One region of the Micromonospora sp. L31 genome, then DNA from elsewhere that is predicted to be linked to it. Evidence: riboswitches for the same ligand, from Rfam matches in the RefSeq annotation. Region 1 holds a riboswitch; each other region holds the start of a gene.
What was found. Region 1 has a riboswitch for cyclic di-AMP ahead of ACTMS9_RS02960 (coiled-coil domain-containing protein). Riboswitches for the same ligand answer to the same signal wherever they lie in the genome.

Region 1 (3,360 bases):
GTCCGGGCACGGCCCGGGGACACGGCGGCGAAACACGCTGCCCACGTCCCGGTAATGTATGAAATCCGTATCACGTATCCCTTGACGTATCTTTCGCTGCGTGTGACGGTGGGCGGCGAGGCCGCCTCCGTCGCCGGCCGGGTATGACCAGGCCGATCTCGCGAGGGACCGAGGTGAGGCAATGACCCTGACCGATCCGACGCAGGCGCTCGCCGAGCTGCACGCCGGCAACCGGCGCTTCGTGACGGGCGCGCAGCGCCACCCCAACCAGGACTCGCTGCACCGGACGGCGGTCGCCGACGGCCAGCACCCGTTCGCGGTGATCGTCGGCTGCTCCGACTCCCGCCTCGCCGCCGAGATCATTTTCGACCGGGGCCTGGGTGACCTCTTCGTGGTCCGGACCGCCGGGCACACCGCCGGCCCCGAGGTGCTCGGCAGCGTCGAGTACGCGGTGAGCGTCCTGGGCACCCCGCTGGTGGTGGTGCTCGGCCACGACTCCTGCGGGGCCGTGCAGGCCGCCCGGGACGCCGCGCGGACCGGCACGCCGCCGGTCGGGCACCTGCGGGCGGTGGTGGACGCGGTGGTACCGAGCCTCCAGCGGGCCGCCGAGCAGGGCGTCGACGACGTTGACGGGATCGTCGACATCCACATCGCGCAGACCGTCGAGGCGCTGCTGGGCAACTCCGCCGTACTGGCCGCCGCGGTCGCCGAGGGGCGGTGCGCGGTGGTTGGCATGTCGTACCGGCTTAGCGCCGGTGAGGTGCGGACGGTGGCCGCGGTGCCGAGCGTCGTGCCGGCCCAGGCCGACGGTCGGGCGACCGCCGTCGCAGGCTGAAACCCCCCGCACGCGACGAGGGCCGCCCCACCGGGGACGGCCCTCGTTCGGTACGCGTCGCGCTAGAGCATCGACATGTGTACGTGGTCGGTGTGGTTCGACGGTCCGCTGTACGACTTCCACCCGGTCGCCGGGAACCAGATCTGCCGGTTCCAGATCACGTAGTAGATGCCGAGCCGGTCGGCGTTGCGGATCAGGAACGCGGCGAGGTTGTTGCCGTACATCCGGGTGTCGTTGTTGTACCAGGGCGCGAAGCCGCTCCGCTGCAACGACCAGTCGCAGGCCTTGCCCTTCGGGTGGTCCCACGGCCCACCTGGCCGGTAGCAGCCCGCGAACCGGGTGAAGCCGGCCCGCCGGACCTCCTTGTACGCGTGCAGTGTGCGCGGCGTGATGGTGCCGGAGGTGGTCGGGTCGTTCTCGGTGCGCGACTCGGGCCGCCAGCCGCCGTCGGCCGTCCGGCCGGGGCCGATCCGGGCGACCGGCGAGGTCGCGTCGACCAGGCCGCCGGTGAAGCCCCGGCCACCGACCAGCTGGAGGGCCTTCTCCGCCTCCCGGCTCTCCCGGGCCATGTCGTTGGTGAGCTTCTGCTGCTCGCGCACCTCGGCGTCGAGCGCCAGCTTGGCCTGCTCCGCGCGGTTCTTGGCGGCGGTGACCTTGGCCAGCTTCTGCGCGTTGACCATGTTCAGCTCGTCCAGGGCGGCGGCGCGCCGGACGAACGAGTCCGGGGCGTCGCTCTCCAGCAGCATCGCCACCGCGCCGATCCGGCCGGTCCGGTACGACTGCGCCGCGATCTGCGAGACCGTCGGCTGCAACGCCGCCAGCTCGTCCTGCGCGCGCCGCACCTCCAGCCCGAGCTGCTGCTGGCGCTTCTTGGACTTCTCCAGCTGCGTCTTGGCCTTGGAGTACTCGCGGTTGCGCAGCTCGATGACGTCGGTGAGCAGCTTGGGCTCGCCGTCCTCCTCGTGCCCGGAGGGGGTGGGGGTCGAGGGCGCGGCGATCGCGGCTGTCGGCCCGCCGAGGATGGCCAGCGCGGCGAACACGGCCACCACCGGAGTCAACCAGCGGCGCAGGGGTGCCGTCACAGTGTTCCCTTCCGTCGACCGCCGACCGGGTTAGCTGACGGGTTCGGGACGGAAGTGGCCCCTACCGCTCGCGCGGATTCACCCCATGTACCTGGTTCCCCGGCTCGCCTCGCGGCGATTGGGCGGCGGTACCGCAGGCGCCGCTGCGCGCCTTCGGCGGTGACCGGCAGCGAGGTTACCCGAGAGTCGTACCGGGGATCTACGTCCAGAACCCGACTAAAAGCGTTATTTCGTCGTAGCGATGCGTGACGAGTGACGCGTTCGTCAGGTTCCGCGTCGGCGTCGGTCACGCAGCGGAGTCTCACCATGCGGTGTCCGTGCTCCTTTCCGGGTCGGGCCACCGTGCGGGGGCCGGGGTGGACGGTCCGCCGGGACGCGACGCGCTCAGCGCCTCGAGCGCCGCGTCCCGGTCGGCGGAGGGGCGGGGCGTGGGTGCCGGTCCGGTGTCCCGGGCCGGATCGTCGGCCGGGCCACGACCGGCGGTGGCGACCAGCGCGGCCAGCGCGGTGGTCAGCGGTACGGCGGCGACCAGGCCGAGCGTCGCCACCGCGCTGCGGACGATCTCCTGAGCCAGGAACTCGCTGGTGAGGATCTGGCTCACCGGACGGCTGTCGGCGGTGAGCAGGAGCAGCAGCGGCAGCGAGGCGCCCGCGTACGCGAGCACGATGGTGTTCACCGTGGAGGCGATGTGCGCCCGGCCGACCCGGGTGGCGGCCCGGTAGAGCTGCGTCCGGGACAGTCCGGGGTTGGCGTGCGCCAGCTCGGTGACGGTGGCGGCCTGGGTGACGGTGACGTCGTCGAGCACGCCGAGCGAGCCGATGATGATGCCGGCCAGCAGCAGCCCGTGCAGGTCGACGTCACGCTGGTACATCGACAGCGTGGTGGCCTCCTCGCTGCCGAACCCGGTCAGGTGGGTGGCGGCGGTGGCCAGGCTGCCGAGCAGTCCGGTCAGCACCAGGCTGCCGAGGGTGCCGAGGACCGCCACCGAGGTCTGCGCGGTGATCCCGTGGGTCAGGTACAGCACCACGAACATGATCAGCGCCGAGCCGGTGATCGCGATCAGCAGCGGCGAGCCGCCCGCCGCGATGCCGGGTACGACGAAGGTCAGCAGGATGGCGAAGCTGGCGCCCAGCCCGGCCAGTGCGGCCAGTCCGCGCAGCCGGCCGAACGCCACGATCGCCGCCGCGAAGAGCGCCACCAGCCACACCAGGGGCTTGCCCCGCTGGTGTTCGGCGATCTGGTAGCTGGTGGCGGTGGGGTCGGCCGGGTCGGCGAGCTGGACCAGCACCACCTCGTCGCCCACCGCGACGGTGGGCGCGCCCGGACCGGCGGGCACCGGTGTCTCCACCTGCTGGCCGCTGTCCGGGCCCTGCTCGACCCGGACCGTCACGGTCCCGCACGGCCCTTCGGCCGCGCCGGGCGGTGCCTCCGGGGTCGGCGGGC
Region 2 (3,360 bases), on a different contig from region 1:
ACTCGCGCTTGAGTTCCAGCCCGGCGACGAAGAAGAAGATCGCCAGCAGCCCGTCGGCGGCCCAGGTGCCGAGGGTGAGATCGAGGTGCAGCGACGCCGGGCCGACGGTGAGGTCACGCAGCGCCCGGTAGCCGTCCGCCCAGGGCGAGTTCGACCAGAGCAGCGCGAGCAGCGCCCCGACGAGCAGCAGCGCCCCGCCCACGGTCTCCTTGCGCAGGATGGCGGAGATGCGCCTGGTCTCGCCCCAGGAGCGGCGGGCGAACAGGCTGGTACGGCGCCGGGGGGCGTCGGTCACGGGGTCTCCTCGTCGGCAGGGGTCGCGTCATCCATCGCCGACCAGACTTCCCGGCACACCAGGGCCAACCCTATCCCCGCCCCCCGGCCGACGGCCCGACGACCCGGCGACGCGGACGCGCCGGCGGGCCGGTCCACGCGCGCCGGGTACCCCGCCGGCAGCGGCCCGAACCACGACGGCGCTGTGGACGCGGCGACGCCCGGCCGGTCGTCCGGCCGGGCGTCGCCACGGTGCCCAGGTGCTGAGGTCAGAGGCTGAGCTTCTGACCGGGGAAGATCAGCCCCGGGTCGGCGCCGACCACGCGCTTGTTGCGCTCGTACAACGCCTGCCAGCCACCGGCCAGGTCCCGGGCGTCGGCGATCTGCGACAGGGTGTCACCCGGCCGCACCACGTACACGTCGCCGGTCGCGGCCGGCGCGCTGCGCCGCTGGCTGCGGGTGCTGTGCTGCTCCCGCGAGGACCGCTCGGTGGCGGTGGCCTTCGACGAGCCGGAGCGCCGCTGCGACTTCTGCGACTTCTCCGACTTCTCTGAGGTGCTGGAGTAGCTCTTGGTGGAGCCGCCCTTCCTGCCGCAGGTCGGCCAGGCCCCGATGCCCTGACCGTCGAGCACCTTCTCGGCGATGGCGATCTGCTCGCCGCGGCTGGCCAGGTCGGCGCGGGAGGCGTACTTCTTGCCGCCGTAGCCGGACCAGGTGCTCTGCGAGAACTGCAGGCCGCCGTAGTAGCCGTTGCCGGTGTTGATGTGCCAGTTGCCGCCGGACTCGCACTGGGCGATCGCGTCCCAGTTGACGCTGGCGGCGCTCGCCGGCGACGCCGGCGCCAGGACGGCGGCGACCCCGGTGACCGCACCGACGGCGAGCGTGCCGACGGCGATGCGGCGCGAGCTGACCCGTCGGTGACGGGCGGTGTATTCAGTTGCCATGTGGATTCCTCCACGCCGACGAGGTGAGCTGTCGGGTTCGGGCCGAGGAGCCCGGCCGCCCGTGGGCGGCTTCACCCCGAGGTGACGTGCACCGAGGAACGTGTGGGTCCCCCGCTCCATGCCCGCTGACAAAGATCCCACCGGCCGGCGGCATGGATTAGGCGTTACCGGCCGTGGTGTCCGCGATCGCGAACACGAACGACGTTAGGAACTGTTTCGGGCGATTGCCCACCTCTTGTGAAGTTCTTCACCCGGCTGAGCGACGGCTTCGTGCTTCGAGTTGCGGGTTGGTCGGCGGTGCTCTACAAGGGCCGGTCGGGAACCTGTCACCACTGGGCCGAAAGCCTCGCTCCGAGCGGCGGATCAGCTGCCGTGCCTCGCCGTCTTCGCTGGTCAGGCGGCCTCGATCGGCGGCCCGCGCCGCCGGACGGTCAGCGTTGCCGCTGATTGGCGACTCATGTCTGGGCAGCCCGGCCGCCGACTCGGACGGTAGGGAGCAGAGCGCGGCCACGGCGCCGACGCGTCGGACCCGCCGGATGCCGGGCGCCGGCGCCCTGGCCGGCACGGTCCGCCCCGGTTCGCGGCGGCCGACCATCCGCGAGAGGAAGGACCTCCATGGACACCGTCAGCATCGACACCGACTACCTCGTCGCCACCTTGGACGAGGACGACGACCCGGAGAGCCTGGCCGGCGACGAGGTCGACTTCGACCTGGCCGCCGCGCTGGAAGAGGAGGAGTGAGATGGGCGTGCACCTGGCGCCCGCGCTGCGGGTGCTGCGCGAGGAGATAGACACCCGGTGGCCGCAGCGGGACCGCAAGTCCGACGGCTGGTTGGGCGACGCCAGTCACCAGGCGCGCCGCTCGGACCATAATCCGGACAGTGACGACCAGTCGGTCAACGCGGTGGACGTGGACGTCGACGGGATCGACCCGCTGCTGGTCGTCCGGCAGGCCGTCAGCCATCCGTCCACCCAGTACGTCATCTACGACCGAAAGATCTGGAGCCGTACCCGCAGCTTCCGGCCGGCCCGGTACACCGGGCCGAACCCGCACGACAAGCACCTGCACGTCAGCGTCAGCCACCAGCGGAGCTTGGAGGACAGCCGCCAGGCGTGGGGCATCGCCACCGCCACGACGGCGCGGCTCGGCGACCGGGTGCTGCGCGCCGGCTGCCGGGGCGGCGACGTCCGGGAGTTGCAGGCCGTCGCCAACCGCCTCGGGGCCCGGCTGACGGCCGACGGGGTGTTCGGGCCGGCCGTGGCCGCCTGGGTACGGTCGTTCCAGACCGCCCGGAAGCTCGACGCCGACGGGGTGGTCGGCCCGCGTACCGTGGCGGCCCTGCGCGCGGCCGTCAAGCCGGCCCCGTCGGTGCCCAGCGGGCGACCGGCGACGCCGGTGTCCGGGGGCAGACCGGGCTCGCGGACGCTGCGGCGCGGCAGCAAGGGCGGGGACGTGGCCTTCGTCCAGCGGTTCGTCGGCGCGAAGCGGTGCGGCCCCGCGAGCGGCGCCTTCGACGCGAGGACCGAGGCCGGGGTGCGCTGGTACCAGGGCATGCGGGGGCTGACCGTGGACGGGGTGGTCGGCCCGGCCACCTGGGCGGCGATGGGCGTGCGGGTCGGTTCGTGACCAGGCGGCCCCGGCCCGGCGCTGCACCGGGCCGGGGCCGTCGTCGCGTCAGAGGCTGCGGGCCAGCCGGTCGGCGAGGACCCGGGCGAACCGGGCCGGGTCGGCCAGGTCGCCGCCCTCGGCGAGCAGCGCCATGCCGTACAGCAGCTCGGCGGTCTCGGTGAGGGCGGCGGAGTCGCCGCCGCGCTCGTGCGCCGCGCGCAGGCCGGTGACCAGCGGGTGGGTCGGGTTGAGTTCGAGGATGCGCTTCACCTTCGGCACCTCCTGCCCCATCGCGCGGTACATCTTCTCCAACGTGGGCGTGATGTCGTGGGCGTCGCCGACGATGCAGGCCGGCGAGGTGGTGAGGCGGGAGGAGAGCCGTACCTCCTTGACGCTGTCGGCCAGCGCGCCGCCGAGGAAGGCGAGCAGGGCGGCGTACTCCTTGGCCTGCCGTTCCCGTTCCGTTTCGGCCTCCTCGCGCTCCTGCTCGGTGTCCAGGTCCACCTCGCCCTTGGCGATCGAGCGCAGCGGCCG
Region 3 (3,360 bases), on a different contig from region 1:
GCGGGACCAGGCGCTCGGCCGGCGCCGGCGGCACCGCTTCGCGCTGACCACGAACTACCGCAACTCGGCGGAGATCTTCGCGGTGGCGGCGGCGGAGATCCGCCGGCTCTACCCCGACCTGAAGCTGCCGACGGCGGTCCGCTCCACCGGCGTGGAGCCGGTCGCGCTGACCGTCGCCGCCGACCGGCTGCCGGCGGCGACCGTGCAGGCCGTGGACGCGCTGCTCACCGAGGTGGAGGGCACCGTTGGCGTGATCACGCCGGTGCCGCGCCGCGACGAGGTGGCCGGCTGGCTGGGCGGCCGCGGCGGCTCCCGGCTCCAGGTGGTGACCAGCCTCCAGGCCAAGGGCATGGAGTACGACGGCGTCGTGCTCATCGCCCCGAGCGAGATCCGCGCCGACCCCGGCTCGGGCGTGCGCACCCTCTACGTCGCCCTCTCCCGCGCCACCCAACGCCTCACCACCATCGACCCCACCCCCTGACCCCGCCCCGGGGTCGGGCACGTTCCGAGAATGAGTGGCTGTACCGGGCGCGGCGGCCACTCGTTCTTTGAAGGTGGGGGAAGGCGTGCGGGGTTAGTTGCATACATAGCGATGTGAGCATAGATTGGGTTCGGGCCGCCAGGGCGACGGAAGGTGTGGGCGTGGGCGCAGGTCATGACCACCACGGGTCGGTCACGAACGCGGCGCACCGCCACCGGGGGCGACTCTGGGCGGCCTTCGCGCTGCTCGCCGCGCTGATGGTGGTCGAGGCCGTCGCCGCGTTCGGCACCGGCTCGCTGGCCCTGCTCTCCGACGCCGGGCACATGTTCACCGACGTGCTCGGCATCGGCATGGCGCTGGCCGCCATCACCGCCACCCGGCACGGCGACCGGGACCCGCAGCGCACCTTCGGGCTCTACCGGCTCGAGGTGCTGGCCGCGCTCGCCAACGCCGTCCTGCTCAGCGGGGTGGCGATCTACGTGCTGATCGAGGCGGTCCGCCGGTTCGGCGACCCGCCGGAGGTGCGGACCGGGCCGATGCTGGCGGTGGCGGTGCTCGGCCTGCTGGCCAACCTCGTCGCGTTCGCGCTGCTGCGTCCCGGGGCGCAGGAGAGCATCAACCTGCGCGGGGCGTACCTGGAGGTGCTCGGCGACCTGCTCGGCTCGCTGGGCGTGATCGGGGCCGCGCTGCTCATCGCCGGCACCGGCTGGTGGTGGGCCGACCCGGCGGTGGCGGTCGCGATCGGCCTGTTCATCCTCCCCCGCACCTGGCGACTCGGCCGCGCGGCGGTACGCATCCTGGTCCAGGCCGCCCCGGAGCACCTGCAGGTGACCGCCGTGCACGACCGGCTGACCGCCGTCCCCGGCGTCGCCGAGGTGCACGACCTGCACGTCTGGACGCTCACCTCCGGCATGGAGGTCGCCTCCGCCCACCTCACCATGGTCCCCGGCGCCGAGGTCGGCACGGTGCTGGCCGCCGCCCGCACCGCCCTGCACGAGGACTTCCACATCGAGCACGCCACCCTCCAGATCGAGCCGGGGGCCGCCCCCGGCGCCTGCGGGCAGGTCGAGTGGTGACGAAATCGGACACCTATTGTCCCATTGTGTCACCTACACCAGGATTCACTCCAGTACCCTCAGTCACGAAACGGGCGGGTGTCACACCCGTACCGGTAGGCTCGGTCCCGGCCTCCGCCAGGCGGCACCCTCCGGTGCCGGCGGTGGCCGCCGCCTAATCGCCTGCCAGGGCGAGCCGGGGAACCATGTTCGTGGGGTGCATCCGCGTCAGCGGTAGGGATCTTCCGTCCCGAACCCGTCAGCTAACCCGGTCGGCGGCTGACGGAAGGACATGTGCATGCACGTACGACGTACCACCGCACGGCTGGCGGCCGCGGTCGTCGCGACGCTCGCCCTCGGGGTGTCGTCCGCGCCGGTCCCGGCGACCGCCGCTCCCCCCGCCACCCGGCTCGCCGCCCCCGGCGACCCCGAGGGCGGCACCCCCGCGCTGCGCGCCCAGCTCGACGCGGCCAGCAAGGGCTGGATCGACGCCAAGGCCGCGCTGGAACGCTCCACCAAGCGGCAGCAGGAGCTCGGCAACCAGCTCAAGACCATCGAATCGGAGCTGACCGTCCGGCAGGGCAAGGTCGGCGAGATCGCCGGCGTGGCGTACCGGACCGGGCGGCTCGGGCCGGTGTCGGCGCTGCTGAACAGCTCCAGCCCCGAAGGCTTCCTGGACCGGGCGGCGGCGCTGGAGACGGTCGCCTCCAACGAGGACCGGGAGCTGCGCAACCTGCTCCGGACCCGCGACGACGCCACCCGCACCCGGGCCGCGCTCGACAAGGAGATCGTCGAGGAGCGCAAGCAGGTCGCGGTGATGGCCAAGCGCAAGCAACAGGCCGAGCGGGCGCTCGCGGTGGCCGCCGCGGACAAGCCCGCCGCCAGCACCGGGAGCGGCTCCAACGCCGGCACCTCCACCGCCAACGCCCGGCCGGCGCCGCGCAACCCCGACGGGTCCTGGCCCTCGGAGTCGTGCAGCGTCAACGACCCGACCCCGGCCAACGGCTGCATCACCCCGCGCATGCTCAACGCGCTCAAGCAGAGCCAGGCGGCCGGCTTCACCCGGTACGTCTCCTGCTACCGCCCCAGCGGCTCCGGCGAGCACCCCAAGGGCCGGGCCTGCGACTTCGCCGCGCAGAAGAGCGGCTTCGGCGGCGACGCGACCGGCGGGGACCGGACGTACGGCAACAACCTGGCCGCGTACCACGTCCGCAACGCCGACCGGCTCGGGGTGCTGTACGTGATCTGGTACCGGCAGATCTGGCTGCCCAGCAGCGGGTGGAAGTCGTACAGCGGGGCCGGCGGGGACCCGTCCAGCGACCACACCAACCACGTGCACCTGTCGGTCTACTGACCGACCGGCGGCGGGGCCCGTCCGAGGCGGACGGGCCCCGCCGTACGCGCGCCGACGTACCCGGGATGTCGTCGCCCGGCCCACGACGCAGCGCAACGGCCGGGCGAGCATCGAGGCATGACCCGACTCTCCCCCGACGGCCGCAAGACCCTGCTCACCCTGCACCTGGTGACCGCGCTGGGCTGGCTCGGCGCGGACCTCGTGCTGCTCACCCTCGGCATCGCCGGGCTGCGCGGTGCCGACCCGGGCGTGGTCTACCCGGCGGCGGCGCTGGTGGCGACGTGGCTCTTCGCGCCGCTGAGCGTGCTGGTCTGGGTGGTCGGCGTGACCAGCGCGCTGCTGACCCCCTGGGGGCTCCTGCGCTGGCGCTGGGTGGTGGTCAAGCTGGTGCTCACCACGGTGATGATCGGCCTGGTGCTGTTCGCGCTGACGCCGAACCTGCGCGCCGCCGCCGGACCGGACGCCACCGC
Region 4 (3,360 bases), on a different contig from region 1:
GCAGGTGGTCCCGAGCCGCATGCGACCCACGACGGCGACGCCCGCGTCCGCAACCGGTCACAGGTACGGGTCGAGCAGGGCCAGCACCGCCGCCGGGTCCTCCACGTGCGCGTTGTGGCCGAGGCCGGGCAGGGTCGCCACCGGCACGCCCAGCTCGGCGAGCTGCGCGTCGCTGACCATCGGGTCGTGCTCGCCCCGGGCCAGCAGCACCGGGACGTCGGTGGCGGCCAGCAGGGCCGGCAGCTCCGGCGCGCCCACCGCGAAGGCGGCCGGGTCCATGGCCAGCCGCCAGCGGCCGTCCTCGGCACGCAGCCCCGCGTCGACCACCGGATGGTCCGGCGCGAAGAGCCCGCCGAGGCCGGCCACCTTCAGGTAGCGGCGGGCCGCCTCGTCCCGGGTGGCGAACCAGGTCACCGGGCGCTCCGCCAGCTCGCGCGCCCGGGCCAGCTCGGCCGGCGACCAGACCGCCTTGATGCCCAGCCCGACCACCGCGTCCACCGGGAGCCCGGCGTCGCGGGCGGCCAGCGCCAGCGCGACCACCCCGCCGAGGGAGTGGCCGAGGACGACCAGGCGGTCACTCGGGCGGGCCCCCTCGGGCACCGGGCCGAGCCCCGCCGCGACCTGCTCCGCGAACCCCGCGAAGGAGTACCCCGGCAGCGGCGGCGAGAAGCCGTGGCCGGCCAGGTCCGGCGCCAGCCAGCGGCCCGGCCAGCGGTGTTCCAGCAGCGGCGCCCAGGGCAGCCACACGTCGCCGGTGGTGCCCATCCCGTGCAGCAGCAACAGCAGCCGGCGGGTACCCGAGTCGTCGGTCATGGGCCGCAGTGTGCCACCGCCCGGTCGCGGCGCGCGAGACCCGCGCCAACGGCGACGGGCACCGGCCCCCAGGGGAGCCGGTGCCCGGACGAGCGACGGTATTGGATCAGGCGGAGTAGCCGCGGGTGGCGATCCAGTTCGCCAGGTCGATGGTGCTGACCCAGTACGACGGCAGGTTCGGGTCCGCCGAGTCGGCGATCCGGACCGTCCGGCCGTCGTTCTTGTAGCCGACCACCGCGATGTAGTGGCCGCCCGGGAAGGAGTGCCAGCCGCCGTCGGTGTCGGTGGCGCTCCCCGCCACGTTCACCACGACGCCCCGGCCGTCGGTGATCGCCGCGATCACGTCGGCCTGGAGCCGGTCGATCTGCGCGGAGCTGGGGGTGCCCCGGAACATCCGAGTCCGGTACGGGTCGCCCTTGACGATCTGGTTCAGGACCCGGGTCGTGTCCAGCGCCGAGTTGGTGCCCATCTCGGTGGTGCCGAGCGGGCCGGCCAGCTCGTCCTGGGTCCGCTCGATGCCCGCCGCGCTGAGCGCGTTGCGCACCGCGGCCGGACCGCAGTTGTAGAAGGTGGTCTGCGCCTGGTAGTCGTAACGGAGGACCTTGGTCGACGGCGGCTTGGGGGCCGCCTTGCGGGTCAGGTCCGGGTCCGCCTTGGCCTTGGTGGCGCTCGCCGACGGCGAGGGGCTGGCCGAGGGCGACGGCTTGTGGGACGGGGCGGCGACGCGGGCCTGGCTGCGGGTCGCGACGTCGTCCAGCCGGGGCGCCACCTCGGCGACGGCGGCCGAGGTCTGCTGGCGGGCGGGCGCCTCGTCGGCGAGCAGCGTGCTGGCGCCGGAGACGAGCACGAGCGCGGCGGCCGAGCCGGCGACCAGCTGGTAGGACCGCTCGGTGGCCAGGCGTCGCAGCTGCCGCTTCAGGGGGTGCTTCACGTGTTTTCCTCCACGGTACGAGGGCGGGAGCGGCGTGCCGGACCGGCGCGTGACGGGACGTCACGCGCGGCGTCAGAACCGGTGTGCGAGGCCGCTCGGCGGGGGTGCGCCCGGTCGGTGACCGGGCGGCGAGGTGGGGCCGGGATCAGCGCGCGAGGGCGCGGCGGACCGGCACGAACACCCCGGTACCGAGGTGGAGAGCAAGCCGAGGAATGCGAGGGAGCAGCAAAAGTTGGAACTCCTTCCGACACCGCCTACCGGGTTAGCTGACGGATTCGGGCGGGAAGAGCGCCCTACCACGGGCCGTGGCCCGCGGATTCACCCCGGACGTGCATGGGTCCCCGGTTCGTGGAATCACGATTGAGCGGGTCGGCGCGGCGTCGCCTCTTGCGATCGGAAACCGCACCGGACCCGGGCGACATTACTGGTCGGTCACGTGTCGGCCAAGCGCCGCCAGCTGCTTAAACATGATCAGGGCGACAAATTTGCCGTACAGTTCGACACTGACGTCACTCAATGGGACAGGCGGTTGTTCCGGGACCGTCGGGCGACAACCGGACAGCGCGGCGGCAAACACTGCCGATCGTCGCGATCGATGTCACCGCCTGTGACCGGATGACCGGTTTCCCGATCGCCGTGACGCGACTCACGGAAATACGGGTAACAATTTGGTCGCGTCCTCAGCCCACCCGGGCCGGCCGCCACCGCGCCGCGAGCGCGGTCCGGGCCGTCGCCGTCGCCGTCCGCTGGGCGGGCAGCCGCGCGGGACGCAGCCGCTCCGCCGCCGCGTACGCCTCGACGGCGAGCGCGCGGGCCGCCTCGGCGGCCAGTTCGGCGTCCCGCCACGCCGACCGCTCCCGCCCGGCCGCCGCCCGGTACGCGTCCCGCCGGCCGTCGCGTACCGCCCGGGCCAGCAGCACCTCCTGCTCGACGGGGTGCCGCCGGGGGTCCCAACCGTCCCGGTGCGCGAAGACGTCCCGCAGCCGCTCCACCGGCAGCTCACCGCGCCAGTGGGCCGCCACCGCCGCCTGGTGCAGCCAGCGCTCCCGGCCCGCGTACTCGGCCGGCGTGCGCGGGGTACGCGGGGCGGGCAGCGCGGCGGCGCCGGTGAACCGGCGGGCGGCGGTCTCCGCCTCGTCGTACGCCGTCCAGGCCCGGTCCACCTCCTCCTGGGCGGCCAGCCAGGCATCCCGCCACCGGCGCGCGGTCTGGGCGGCGCCGGCCGCCGCGACGGCGACCTCCTCGGCGTACCGGCGCAGGTCCGCCAGCTCGGTCGCGGGGTCGGCGGCCGGGTCGACGACCGGCTCGTCGGGGGCCGGGTCCCGCTCGGGGCGGGCGACCAGCACGGTGAGCACGGTCAGGGCGAGCACGAGCAGGGCCGACCAGATGGCGGCGGCGGTCGGGACCTCGACGAGGAACTGGTAGAGGACGGTGTTCACGGTGGGCACCTCCCGGAAGCGGGATGCGGAAAGAGGAGTCCCACACCGGCCCGGGGGGCGACGGGGCGAGGCCGGGGCGGCGCCGCGTGCCGGGGGCGGGTGCGGTGGTGAGGTTCTCGAGGGCGCGGTCGCGGGTGGCCCCGCGTGGCGGTCAGCCGAGCGGCGGGGCGCGGGGAC

Region 2: it holds a riboswitch for cyclic di-AMP, as region 1 does, so the genes downstream of both, ACTMS9_RS27955 (transglycosylase family protein) here and ACTMS9_RS02960 (coiled-coil domain-containing protein) in region 1, are expected to answer to the same signal.
Region 3: it holds a riboswitch for cyclic di-AMP, as region 1 does, so the genes downstream of both, ACTMS9_RS07595 (coiled-coil domain-containing protein) here and ACTMS9_RS02960 (coiled-coil domain-containing protein) in region 1, are expected to answer to the same signal.
Region 4: it holds a riboswitch for cyclic di-AMP, as region 1 does, so the genes downstream of both, ACTMS9_RS16570 (C39 family peptidase) here and ACTMS9_RS02960 (coiled-coil domain-containing protein) in region 1, are expected to answer to the same signal.

Annotation. Positions count from the first base shown of each region.
Region 1 covers NZ_JBQHDC010000001.1:602,962-606,321, forward strand. The annotation lists gene ACTMS9_RS02955 (carbonic anhydrase) at 182-835, shown strand; gene ACTMS9_RS02960 (coiled-coil domain-containing protein) at 898-1,917, opposite strand; cyclic di-AMP (ydaO/yuaA leader) riboswitch at 1,922-2,052, opposite strand; gene ACTMS9_RS02965 (YibE/F family protein) at 2,219-3,360, opposite strand, start outside.
Region 2 covers NZ_JBQHDC010000015.1:54,652-58,011, forward strand. The annotation lists gene nhaA (Na+/H+ antiporter NhaA) at 1-295, opposite strand, end outside; gene ACTMS9_RS27955 (transglycosylase family protein) at 543-1,217, opposite strand; cyclic di-AMP (ydaO/yuaA leader) riboswitch at 1,216-1,391, opposite strand; gene ACTMS9_RS27960 (hypothetical protein) at 1,833-1,958, shown strand; gene ACTMS9_RS27965 (peptidoglycan-binding domain-containing protein) at 1,960-2,844, shown strand; gene htpG (molecular chaperone HtpG) at 2,893-3,360, opposite strand, start outside.
Region 3 covers NZ_JBQHDC010000002.1:221,275-224,634, reverse strand. The annotation lists gene ACTMS9_RS07605 (HelD family protein) at 1-481, shown strand, start outside; gene ACTMS9_RS07600 (cation diffusion facilitator family transporter) at 643-1,557, shown strand; cyclic di-AMP (ydaO/yuaA leader) riboswitch at 1,699-1,830, shown strand; gene ACTMS9_RS07595 (coiled-coil domain-containing protein) at 1,835-2,890, shown strand; gene ACTMS9_RS07590 (hypothetical protein) at 3,008-3,360, shown strand, end outside.
Region 4 covers NZ_JBQHDC010000005.1:274,089-277,448, forward strand. The annotation lists gene ACTMS9_RS16565 (alpha/beta fold hydrolase) at 58-813, opposite strand; gene ACTMS9_RS16570 (C39 family peptidase) at 920-1,744, opposite strand; cyclic di-AMP (ydaO/yuaA leader) riboswitch at 1,981-2,121, opposite strand; gene ACTMS9_RS16575 (hypothetical protein) at 2,425-3,183, opposite strand; gene ACTMS9_RS16580 (hypothetical protein) at 3,335-3,360, opposite strand, start outside.